2 regions of the Variovorax sp. LjRoot84 genome follow, and region 2 is predicted to be linked to the other one. Evidence: predicted binding sites of a transcription regulator. Region 2 holds the regulator's gene; the other holds the start of a gene.
What was found. Region 2 encodes NrdR, which represses ribonucleotide reductase genes. Its sites were predicted from a motif close to CACNANATNTNGTG; they were not measured.

Region 1: the regulator NrdR is predicted to act here: its motif matches at 4,203-4,216, upstream of ACSQ9I_RS25520 (ribonucleoside-diphosphate reductase subunit alpha).

The regions. Positions count from the first base shown of each region.
Region 1 is NZ_CAXUTE020000001.1:5,159,347-5,165,321, reverse strand. It holds gene ACSQ9I_RS25525 (ribonucleotide-diphosphate reductase subunit beta) at 1-1,011, opposite strand, end outside; gene ACSQ9I_RS25520 (ribonucleoside-diphosphate reductase subunit alpha) at 1,162-4,089, opposite strand; gene ampD (1,6-anhydro-N-acetylmuramyl-L-alanine amidase AmpD) at 4,439-5,035, opposite strand; gene ACSQ9I_RS25510 (sigma-54-dependent transcriptional regulator) at 5,022-5,975, opposite strand, start outside.
Region 2 is NZ_CAXUTE020000001.1:2,486,575-2,492,549, forward strand. It holds gene nusB (transcription antitermination factor NusB) at 1-222, opposite strand, end outside; gene ribH (6,7-dimethyl-8-ribityllumazine synthase) at 219-683, opposite strand; gene ribBA (bifunctional 3,4-dihydroxy-2-butanone-4-phosphate synthase/GTP cyclohydrolase II) at 715-1,875, opposite strand; gene ACSQ9I_RS12675 (riboflavin synthase) at 1,872-2,525, opposite strand; gene ribD (bifunctional diaminohydroxyphosphoribosylaminopyrimidine deaminase/5-amino-6-(5-phosphoribosylamino)uracil reductase RibD) at 2,568-3,686, opposite strand; gene ACSQ9I_RS12685 (prepilin-type N-terminal cleavage/methylation domain-containing protein) at 3,884-4,186, shown strand; gene nrdR (transcriptional regulator NrdR) at 4,132-4,575, opposite strand; gene glyA (serine hydroxymethyltransferase) at 4,591-5,835, opposite strand; ZMP/ZTP riboswitch at 5,877-5,975, opposite strand, start outside.

The DNA of each region.
Region 1 (5,975 bases), 2.7 Mb from region 2:
AGGCATGGTGTCTTCGGCGTAGCGGTACTCGAGCTCGACGGCCTTCAGGAAGAGGGCCTTGATCTCGGCCTTGAACTCCGCGGTCCAGAGGTGCGGATTCTCGAGTTTCAACTGGTTGATCAGGTCGATGCCGAAGTTGCAGTGCATCGACTCGTCGCGCAGGATGTACTGGTACTGCTCGGCGGCGCCGGTCATCTTGTTCTGGCGGCCCAGCGCGAGGATCTGGGTGAAGCCGACGTAGAAGAACAGGCCCTCCATCAGGCAGGCGAAGACGATCAGCGACTTGAGCAGGGTCTGGTCGTTCTCGTGCGTGCCGGTGTGGAAGTGCGGGTCGCTGATGGCTTCGATGAAGGGGATCAGGAACTGGTCCTTCTCGCGGATCGACGGCACCTCGTTGTAGGCGTTGAAGATCTCGCTCTCGTCCAGGCCGAGCGACTCGACGATGTACTGGTAGGCGTGCGTGTGGATCGCTTCCTCGAAGGCCTGGCGCAGCAGGAACTGGCGGCACTCGGGGGCCGTGATGTGGCGGTAGGTGCCCAGCACGATGTTGTTGGCGGCCAGCGAATCGGCGGTCACGAAGAAGCCGAGGTTGCGCTTGACGATGCGGCGCTCGTCTTCGGTCAGGCCGTTCGGGTCTTTCCAGAGCGCGATGTCGCGCGTCATGTTCACTTCCTGCGGCATCCAGTGATTGGCGCAGGTGGCGAGGTACTTCTCCCAGGCCCACTTGTACTTGAACGGAACCAACTGGTTGACGTCGGTCTGGCCGTTGATGATGCGCTTGTCGGCGGCCTTCACGCGGCGCGCGGCCTGTGCTTGCGGCATGGAAGCCGGAGCAGGCCGCAGTGCGGCGCCATCATCGAGTGTGCGCAAAGTCGGGGCGATAGGAGCAATTTGCGAAGTCGGGAACTCCGACGAGCGACCGACGGTCGCGTCGTTGTTTGATGAGTGCCGCAATCCTTGTTGCAGATCCTTTGGCAAGGAGGGCTTGACTTCTTCGTCCCAGGTCAACATAGAAAAATCCAATGCTCAAATTATGTGAGCAACGATGTGAGTTGCAAAGTGCTGCTTCACATCGCGCTCCAATTATGTTGCCGTTATGTTGTTCGCATGCATCGCCATTTGTCAGGCGATGCCGCGAATCACGGCAACTTCACGCTGACATCACTGGCACGCTTCGCACGTCGGATCGTCGACGCCGCAGAACGCGATGTCGGTCGCCGGCATCGCACTCAGCTGCGCTTGCGCTGCGAGCGCAGCCGCTTCGAGCGCACTCATGCCCGACGAAGATGCGTCGCCACTGCCATTGCTTCCCGAGGACACCGCGTTGAGCCGGCCCGATTGCACCGTCGATTTCTCGGCGTGCGTCGCGCTCTGCGTGCGCAGGTAGTAAGTGGTCTTCAGGCCGCGCAGCCACGCGAGCTTGTAGGTGTCGTCGAGCTTCTTGCCCGACGCGCCGGCCATGTAGATGTTGAGCGACTGCGCCTGGTCGATCCACTTCTGGCGACGCGCGGCGGCTTCCACCAGCCAGGTGGTTTCGACCTCGAACGCGGTGGCATAGAGCGCCTTGACGTCCTGCGGTACGCGGTCGATCGGGCGCAGCGAGCCGTCGAAGTGCTTGAGGTCCATCACCATCACGTCGTCCCACAGGCCCAGGCGCTTGAGGTCTCGCACCAGGTAGTGGTTGATGACGGTGAACTCGCCGGAGAGGTTCGACTTGACCGACAGGTTGCCGAAGCAGGGCTCGATCGAGGCGTCGACGCCGATGATGTTCGAGATGGTCGCCGTCGGCGCGATGGCGACGCAGTTCGAGTTGCGCATGCCGTCGGCCTTGATCTTCTGGCGCAGCGCATTCCAGTCGAGCGTGGACGAGCGGTCGACGTCGACGTAGCCGCCGCGCGCCTTCTCGAGCAGGTCGAGCGTGTCCGGCGGAAGCACTCCCTTGTCCCACAGCGAGCCCTTGTAGCTCGAATACTTGCCGCGCTCGCGCGCCAGTTCGGTCGAGGCCCAGTAGGCGTGGTAGCAGATCGCTTCCATCGACTCGTCGGCGAACTGCACCGCTTCCTGCGAGGCGTAGGGAATGCGCAGCTCGTACAGCGCGTCCTGGAAACCCATCACGCCGAGGCCGACCGGGCGATGGCGCAGGTTGGAGTCGCGCGCCTTCTTGACCGCGTAGTAGTTGATGTCGATCACGTTGTCGAGCATGCGCATCGCGGTCGAGATCGTGCGCTGGAGCTTTTCCTGGTCGACCTTGCCGTCCTTCAGATGCTGCAGCAGGTTGACCGAGCCGAGGTTGCAGACCGCGGTTTCGGTGTCGCTGGTGTTGAGCGTGATCTCGGTGCACAGGTTCGACGAATGGACCACGCCGGCATGCTGCTGAGGCGAGCGCACGTTGCAGGCATCCTTGAAGGTGATCCACGGATGCCCGGTCTCGAACAGCATCGTGAGCATCTTGCGCCAGAGATCGGTGGCCTGGACCGTGCGGCTCGGCTTGATCTCGCCGCGCGCGGCCTTCTCTTCGTAGGCGGCGTAGGCGGTCTCGAAGTCGGTGCCGAACTTGTCGTGCAGGTCGGGCACGTTGGAGGGCGAGAACAGCGTCCAGCTGCCCTTTTCCATCACGCGGCGCATGAACAGGTCGGGAATCCAGTTCGCCGTGTTCATGTCGTGCGTGCGGCGGCGGTCGTCGCCGGTGTTCTTGCGCAGTTCGAGGAACTCCTCGATGTCGAGGTGCCAGCTTTCCAGGTAGGTGCAGACCGCGCCCTTGCGCTTGCCGCCCTGGTTGACCGCCACCGCGGTGTCGTTCACCACCTTGAGGAAGGGCACCACGCCCTGCGACTCGCCGTTGGTGCCCTTGATGTGGCTGCCGAGCGCGCGCACACGGGTCCAGTCGTTGCCCAGGCCGCCCGCGAACTTGGACAGCAGGGCGTTTTCCTTGATCGACTCGTAGATGCCGTCGAGGTCGTCGGGCACCGTGGTCAGGTAGCAGCTCGAGAGCTGCGAGCGCAGCGTGCCGCTGTTGAACAGGGTGGGCGTGCTCGACATGAAGTCGAAGGAGGACAGCACTTCGTAGAACTCGATCGCGCGGGCTTCGCGGTCGATTTCATTGAGGGCCAGCCCCATCGCCACGCGCATGAAGAAAGCCTGCGGCAGTTCGATGCGGGTCTTGCGCACGTGCAGGAAGTAGCGGTCGTAGAGGGTTTGCAGGCCGAGGTAGTCGAACTGCAGGTCGCGCTGGGGCTTGAGCGCGGCGCCGAGGCGGTTCAGGTCGTACTGCAGCAGCTTCTCGTCGAGCAGCTCGTTGTCGACGCCCTTCTTGACGAACTGCGGGAAGTAGTCGGCGTAGGCCTGGGCACGTTCGGCCGGCATCACCTCGCGGCCGATGATCTCCTTGAAGATCGTGTGCAGCAGCAGGCGCGCGGTGGCGAAGGTGTAGTCGGGGTCCTTCTCGATCAGCGTGCGAGCCGCCAGGATCGACGCCTTGTAGACCTCGTCGAGCGGCACGCCGTCGTAGAGGTTGCGCATCGTTTCGGCCACGATCGGGCCGGCCGTGATGCTGTCGCCCAGGCCTTCGCAGGCGGATTCGATCAGGCCCTTGAGTTCGTTGAGGTCGAGCGCGACGCGCTCGCCGCGGTCGAGCACGTGCAGCGTCGAAACGGCGATCTGCGCGTCCTGTTCGCCCGACTTCGAGCGTTCCTGCGAGCGTCGCTCGCGGTACAGCACGTAGGCGCGCGCGATCTCGTGGTGGCCGCCGCGCATCAGGCCGAGTTCGACCTGGTCCTGCACGTCTTCGATGTGGAAGGTGCCGCCGCCCGGACGCGAGCGCACCATAGCGCGGACCACGCCCTGGGTCAGGTTGTCGACCGTCTCGCGCACGCTGGCGGAAGCCGCGCCCTGGGTGCCGTGCACCGCGAGGAAGGCCTTCATCATCGCGATCGCGATCTTGTTGGGCTCGAAGGGCACGACCGCGCCGTTGCGGCGAATGATCTGGTAGTGGGCGAGCGCGTTGCCGGCGGGCGAGCCTGCAACATCGTTTTTTTGAAGCGTCGAGGGTACGGCGCGAGGTGTGGCGGGGGTGTTCAGGGCAGTTTGCATTCGTTCCTCTGTTGGCAATTCTTGTTGGGGCGGTGGTGCCGCTTGCGGCCGGTTGCTCGGCATGAAGCACGGGGCAGGGCACACTATATCTAGGGTCTCGCGGGTCTACAACCCACTAGATGTAGTGTTTTCCCAATGGTTCAAGGAACAAGTTCACAGCGAAGAGCTCTCAGATGAAGAGCTATGCCGCGCCGTTGCTGACCCACCTTAGCGCCTGCCGCTGTCCATGGGCCCTGCAGGCGTTTTTGGGCCTGAAAGGCGCATGGTTGCTGCGCCGCCGGGGTTGCGCGATCGGCGTTGTTGCGCTGCATCCGCTGCGCATCGCGGGATGCATCGCGATTGAAAAATTTCAGCGCACCGCGACGTCGTCGGGGAACATCGCGCGGTCCCAGCCCAGTTGCTCCTGCAGCAGGCGCCAGTCGAAGCCGCTGCCTGGGTCCGCCTTGCGGCCCGGCGCAATATGTTCATGGCCCGCGATGAACGCGATCGCATGGCGCTGCGCGAGCGCCGGGCAAAGGCTCGCGAGGGTCTCGTACTGGGCGGGCTCGAAGCCTTCGCCCTCCAGGCCTTCGAGCTCGATGCCGATCGAGTCGTCGTTGCAGTTGGCGCGGCCGCGCCACGATGAAGGACCGGCATGCCAGGCGCGGTCGTCGCAACTCACGAACTGCCACAGCTCGCCGCTGCGGCGCACATAGAAATGGGTCGAGACCTCGATGCCGCGGATGGTCTGGAAGTAGGGATGCGCATCCCAGTCCAGCTGGTTCGTGAAAAGCTGCTGGACCTCGTCGCCGCCATAGCGTCCCGGCGGCAGGCTGATCGAATGCAGCACGATCAGATCGATCTGCGCGCCCTCGGGGCGCGGCCCGAAATTCGGCGAGCGCAGTTGCCGGGCGAAGCGGTACCAGCCGGCCTGCCAGAGGCCTGCGTTGTCTTCAGTCGTCGGCACCGTTGCCACTCGCCTCGTCGCCGCTGGGGGTCGCGATGCCCAGGCGCGCGATCCGGTAGCGAATCTGCCTGAGGCTCAGGCCGAGCCGCGCCGCGGCAGCGGTCCGGTTGAAGCCGCTCTCCTGCAGCGCACGCACGAGGATCTCGCGCTCCTGCTGGTCGAGATAACTCTGCAGGTCGCTCGGTACCGCGGGTGCCGGCTTTGCTTCGGAGGGCGCTGCTGTCGTGCTGGCTGCGGGCTGCTGTCCCGGAGTTGCCGGCGCCGGGGCCACAGGCAGTGTCATGCTGGCGCTGCCCACGAAATCGAGATGGAGCACGTCGCCATCGCTCAAGGCCACGGCGCGATGCAAAAGGTTTTCGAGCTCACGCACGTTGCCGTGCAGCGGATGCTCCGCGAGGCGCTGCAGCACCTCGGGCGAAAGAACAGGCACCGGCATGCCGGCATCGCGCGCGATGCGTGCGAGCAGGGCCTCGCAGAGTGCGGGCAGGTCTTCGCGCCGCTCGCGCAAGGCCGGCACCGCGATCTCGATCACGTTGAGGCGATAGAACAGGTCCTGGCGGAAGCGGCCGGCTTGCACCTCGGCCTGCAGATCCTTGTGGGTCGCGCTCACGATGCGCACGTCGACCGCATCTTCCTGGGTCGAACCGATCGGGCGCACGCTGCGCTCCTGGATCGCGCGCAGCAACTTGGATTGCATCGGAAGCGGCAGGTCGCCGATCTCGTCGAGGAACAGCGTGCCGCCGCGGGCGGCCTGGAAGTAGCCGTCGCGGTCCTGCAAGGAGCCGGTGTAGGAGCCTTTTCTCGCACCGAAGAATTCGGCCTCGAGCAGATTCTCGGGAATCGCGCCGCAATTGACGGCGACGAAGGGCCCCTCGCTGCGCTGGCTGCAGGCATGCACCGCGCGTGCCACCAGTTCCTTGCCGGTGCCGGACTCGCCGCG
Region 2 (5,975 bases):
GTGCGCCGCGTCGGCCTTGTGGAAGCCGGCCAGGTCGCGCGTGAACTGGTCGATGGACGCGGCGTCGTTGCGTCCCACCAGGTGCTGGTAGAGCGCCTGCAGCGCGAACTCGCGCGCGCGGCTGCGGGTCGACTTGGCGGAGGCCTTGCGTGCGCCCGTGCTGGTCAGCCCCGTGCGGGATTGGCGCGGCTTGTCGCCGGCGGTCTTGTTGTCTTCGGTCATGAAAGGGTGGCGAGCAGCTGCGCCATCTCGACGGCCACGCGCGCCGCATCGCGGCCCTTGTCGGTCTGCCGCGCGATGGCCTGTTCGAGGTTTTCGGTGGTGAGGATCGCGTTGGCGACCGGGATGCGGTAGTCGAGCGCGATGCGGCTCACGCTCGCGCCCGATTCGTTGGCCACCAGCTCGAAGTGGTAGGTCTCGCCGCGGATGACGCAGCCCAGCGCGATCAGCGCCTGGTAGCGGTTGCGCTCGGCCAGGGCCTGCAGCGCGACCGGCACCTCGAGCGCGCCCGGCACGCTGACATGGTCGATGTCAGCGTCGGCGACGCCGAGCACTCGGAGCTCGCCCAGGCAGGCCTCGGCCAGGGCGTCGGTGATGTCTTCGTTGAAGCGCGCCTGCACGATGCCGATGCGCAGGCCCTTGCCGTCGAGCGTGACATCGCTGCCCTTGTTCGCGTGCTGCATTAGGCTTCCCGCCTCGCGTGTGTGTTCTTCTTCATTGCTCTTCTTTCGTGATGTAGCCCGCGATCTCCAGGCCGTAACCTGCTGCCATGCTGGGCATGCGGCGCGGTGTGCCCAACAGGTTCATCCTGTGCACGCCGCACTCGCGCAGGATCTGCGCGCCGATGCCGTAGCTGCGCAGATCCATGCGCCCACGTTCCGGCGCCTGCGCGGGCCGTGCAGTGCCGTCGAACTGCGACAGCAGCTCGGCGCCAGTCTCGCCGCAGTTGAGCAGCACGGCCACGCCCTTGCCTTCGGCCGCGATGTGGGCCAAGCTGGCATCGAGGCTCCACGAGTGCAGCGAACGGTTGACTTCCAGCGCGTCGAGCACCGAGAGCGGCTCGTGCACGCGCACGTCCACCGTGTCGCCCGGATTCCAGTTGCCGCGCACCAGCGCCAGGTGCACGCCGTGGCTGGGCTTGTCGCGGAAGGCATGGGCGGTGAACCAGCCCCAGGCGGTGTGGATTTCGCGGCAGCCGACCTTTTCGACCAGCGACTCGGTGCGGCTGCGGTGCTCGATCAGTGCGGCGATGGTGCCGATCTTGATGCCGTGCTCGGCGGCGAAGAGCTGCAGGTCGGGCAGCCGCGCCATGGTGCCGTCCTCGTTCATCACCTCGCAGATCACGGACGCGGGCGAGCAACCGGCCATGGCGGCGAGGTCGCAGCCGGCCTCGGTGTGGCCTGCGCGCATCAGCACGCCGCCGTCGACCGCCTGCAGCGGAAAGATATGGCCGGGCTGCACCAGGTCGGCCGCGACGGCATTCGGTGCGACGGCGGCCTGCACGGTGCGCGCGCGGTCGGCGGCGGAAATGCCGGTGGTCACGCCCTCGGCCGCCTCGATTGACACGGTGAAGGCGGTCGAGTGCTTGGCGCCGTTGCGCGCCACCATCGGCGGCAGCTGAAGCCGCTCGCACATCTCGCGGGAGAGCGTGAGGCAGATCAGGCCGCGCGCATGGCGTGCCATGAAGTTGATGGCCTCGGGCGTCACGTGGTCGGCCGCGAGCACGATGTCGCCCTCGTTCTCGCGGTCCTCCTCGTCGACCAGGATCACCATGCGGCCCGCGGCGAGCTCGGCCACGATCTCTTCGACCGACGAAATCGGCGCGGGCGCCCGGCCGCTGCGCGGGGCGGTGATCGGCGTGACGGAGGCGTTCATGGGGTCTTGTCTTTCTGTGGGACGGGCAGGGCGCCGGCCTGGAGCATGCGCTCCACGTAGCGGGCGACGGTGTCGATCTCGAGGTTGACGCGGCTGCCTTGCTTCAGGCTGCCGAGCGCGGTGTTTTCGACCGTGTGCGGAATCAGGTTGATGCTGATCTCGCTGCCGTCAGCGCCGTCGCTCACGCTGTTGACCGTGAGGCTCACGCCGTTGACGGTGATCGAGCCCTTGTAGGCCAGGAAGCGGGCGAGCGCGGGCGGCGCCAGCACACGCAGCTCCCAGCTTTCGCCCACCGGCGCGAAATGGCTGACCGTGCCGATGCCGTCCACGTGGCCCGACACGATGTGGCCGCCGAGCCGGTCGCTGGCGCGCAGTGCCTTCTCGAGGTTGACGCGGCCCGCTTCTTCGGCGAGGCCGGCCGTCTTGTCCAGCGATTCGGCCGAGATGTCGATGGTGAAGAGCTGCTTCGCCGGGTCGAGGGAGGTGACGGTCATGCAGGCGCCGTTGAGCGCGATGCTGTCACCGAGACCCACGTCGGCCAGATAGCCGTCGGGCACCGCGATGCTGAGCCGCTTGCCGTGGGATGAAGAGCTGCCGAGGTCGTGGACGGCGGCGATGCGCCCCACGCCGGTAATGATTCCGGTGAACATCGGGGCATTTTCGCAGAGATGCGAAGGCCGCTCGGCCAAACCCTAAAAGCGGTCTCGACCAGCGACCCGGGCGACGATTCGCAGGTCCGGGCCGACCGGCTCGAAGGACTTGAATTCGAGCGCCAATGCATCGCCAAGCACGGTCAGGGGGCCCGATGCATGCGGCTGGCTGGCCATGGCGAGCCCGTCTCCGATGAACTTTGGCGCCAAGTAAACCAGCAGTTCGTCGACCAGCCCTTCGCGGATCAGCGAGCCGTTGAGCTTGTGGCCAGCCTCGACATGGAGTTCATTGACCTCGCGCACGGCGAGATCGCGCAGCATGGCCGCGAGGTCGACCTTGCCCTGGGGGTTGGCGAGGTAGCTGACCGTCGCGCCATTGGCCTCCAGCGCGGCCTGCCTGGCGTCGTTCCGGTTGGCGGCATAGATCCAGACGGGCCGGGCCGCGCCGAAGATCTTTGCCTCCGGCGGCGTCTGCAAATGGCTGTCGACCACCACGAGATGGGGCTGCCGCGGCGTTGGGACCAGCCGCACATCGAGGCGCGGATCGTCTTCGAGTACGGTGCCGACACCCGTCAGTACCGCACTTGCGCGCGCGCGCCAGGCGTGGCCGTCTGTGCGCGCTGCTTCCGAAGTGATCCATTGGCTGGTGCCGTTGGCCAGCGCCGTCTTGCCGTCGAGCGAAGCGGCGACCTTGAGCCGCACCCAGGGCGTCTTGCGGACCATGCGGCTGAAAAAGCCGAGGTTGAGTTCACGCGATTCATCAGCGCCCGCGCCGACCTCCAATTCGACGCCGGCGGCGCGCAGGCGCTCGAAACCCTGGCCGGCGACCAGCGGATTGGGATCGGCGATGGACGCCACGACTTTCTTGATGCCGGCCGCGATCAATGCGTCGCAGCAGGGGCCGGTGCGGCCATGGTGCGAGCAGGGCTCGAGCGTCACATAGGCCGTGGCGCCTTTGATCGGGCAATTGCGGGCGGCGGCGTCGCGCAAGGCCATGATTTCCGCATGAGGGCCGCCCACCGTTTGCGTGGAGCCTTGACCGATCACCGCGCCTTCTTCGTCGAGCAGAACGCAACCGACACGGGGATTCGGCTCCGCCTCGACGCTCGCCTGACGGGCGAGATCGAGCGCCTGCGCCATGGCCTGGATATCTCTATTCATGGGGGCGTCAATTCGCAATTCTTCAAATTCAGAAATTCAGATTTGATTCAGATTTAGCGAGATTTCCGCTGATCCTTCAATTCAGTCCGTTTGTCGAAAGATTTATTCATGCATCGCTTCCGGAATTTAGACTTCGCGCCGAATCGATTGAGCCAGGGGAGGAAGTTCGCGCCGGCCTGTCGGCGCGGATTGAATGTATGAAGCGACCATTTTGCTCGGGCCGGGGCGGGTCTCGCCGGCGACCTGCAGGGATTTGCGGTTTTACTCTCGTCGAACTGTTGGTCGTGGTTGCGCTCTTGGCGACCCTGGCGTCGTTGGCTGTGCCGAGCTTCAACTCATTCCTCGCACGGCGTGCCGTAGACGCCACGGCAGATGGCCTCCGACGCCTGCGGTGCTCTGACGATCACGAATACCGGCGTCAGAGGTGTGCCGCTTCCGGTGCGTCTCAGATATCCCGCAGCAACTGCCGGAACTCGTCCACATCCTCAAAGCTTCTGTAAACCGAAGCAAAGCGCACGTACGCCACCTTGTCCATGCGCTTGAGCTCCCGCATCACCAGTTCGCCCACCTTGGTCGATTCGATTTCCCGCAAGCCGCTGGACAGGAGCTTCTGCTCGATGCGCAGCAGCGCATGGTCGATCTGCTCGATGCTCACCGGCCGCTTGCGCAGCGCCAGCATCATCGAGGCGCGGACCTTCTTGGGATCGAAGTCGGCGCGGCTGCCGTCCTTCTTGACCACGACCGGGAAATTGACGTCCGGCCGTTCGTAGGTGGTGAAGCGCTTGTCGCAGGCGCCGCACTGCCGGCGGCGCCGCACAAAGTCGCCGTCTTCCGAAACGCGGGTCTCGACGACCTGCGTTTCGAGGTGACCGCAAAAGGGGCACTTCATGCGGTCACTTTCGGTTCAACCGTAGACGGGAAAGCGGCTGGTCAGTGCATGCACCTTCGCACGCACCGCTTCGATGGTGGCGGCATCGCGCGGGTTGTCCAGCACGTCGGCGATCAGGTTCGCGGTGGCGCGCGCCTCCTCGTCCTTGAAACCGCGCGTGGTCAGCGCCGGGGTGCCGATGCGCACGCCGCTTGTGACCATCGGCTTTTCCGGATCGTTCGGGATCGCGTTCTTGTTGATCGTCATGTGGGCGCTGCCCAGCACGGCCTCGGCTTCCTTGCCGGTGATGCCCTTGGCGCGCAGGTCGACCAGCATCACATGGCTCTCGGTGCGGCCGCTCACGATGCGCAGGCCGCGCCCGGTGAGCGTTTCGGCAACGATCTGCGCGTTCTTGACCACCTGCTGCTGGTAGGCCTTGAACTCGGGCGAGAGCGCCTCCTTGAAGGCCACCGCCTTGGCCGCGATCACGTGCATCAGCGGTCCGCCCTGCAGGCCCGGGAAGATGGCGCTGTTGATCGCCTTCTCGTGCTGCGACTTCATCAGGATGATGCCGCCGCGCGGTCCGCGCAGGCTCTTGTGGGTGGTGGAGGTCACCACGTCCGCGTGCGGCACGGGGTTCGGGTAGACGCCGGCGGCGACCAGACCCGCGTAGTGGGCGATGTCGACCATGAAGATGGCGCCGACGTCCTTGGCCACCTTGGCGAAGCGCTCGAAATCGATGCGCAGCGAGTAGGCCGATGCGCCCGCGATGATCAACTTGGGCATCGATTCGTGCGCCTTGCGCTCCATCGCGTCGTAGTCGATCTCTTCCTTGTCGTTCAGGCCGTAGCTCACGACGTTGAACCACTTGCCACTCATGTTGAGCGGCATGCCGTGGGTCAGGTGGCCGCCTTCGGCCAGGCTCATGCCCATGATGGTGTCGCCAGGCTTCAGGAAGGCCAGCATGACGGCCTCGTTGGCTGAGGCGCCGCAATGCGCCTGCACGTTGGCCGCGTCGGCGCCGAAGAGCTGCTTGACGCGGTCGATCGCCAGCTGCTCGGCCACGTCGACATGTTCGCAGCCGCCGTAATAGCGCTTGCCGGGATAGCCTTCGGCGTACTTGTTGGTGAGCTGCGTGCCTTGCGCGGCCATCACGGCAGGCGACGCGTAGTTCTCGCTCGCGATCAGCTCGATGTGCTGTTCCTGCCGGGCGTGCTCGGCCTGGATGGCGGCCCAGATTTCGGGATCGGTCTGTTCGACCAGGATATTGCGGTTGTACATGGCAGTCCTTTAAGACGATGGTCCTTGTTCTTCAACCAAACAAGGGCTGCCCAGGCGAACGGCTGAACGCCTGCTCAAGACCGCGGGCGGCACGCTTCCCAGTGGTGTTCCACGTCAGCGCAATGCACCTGAAAAGGGTT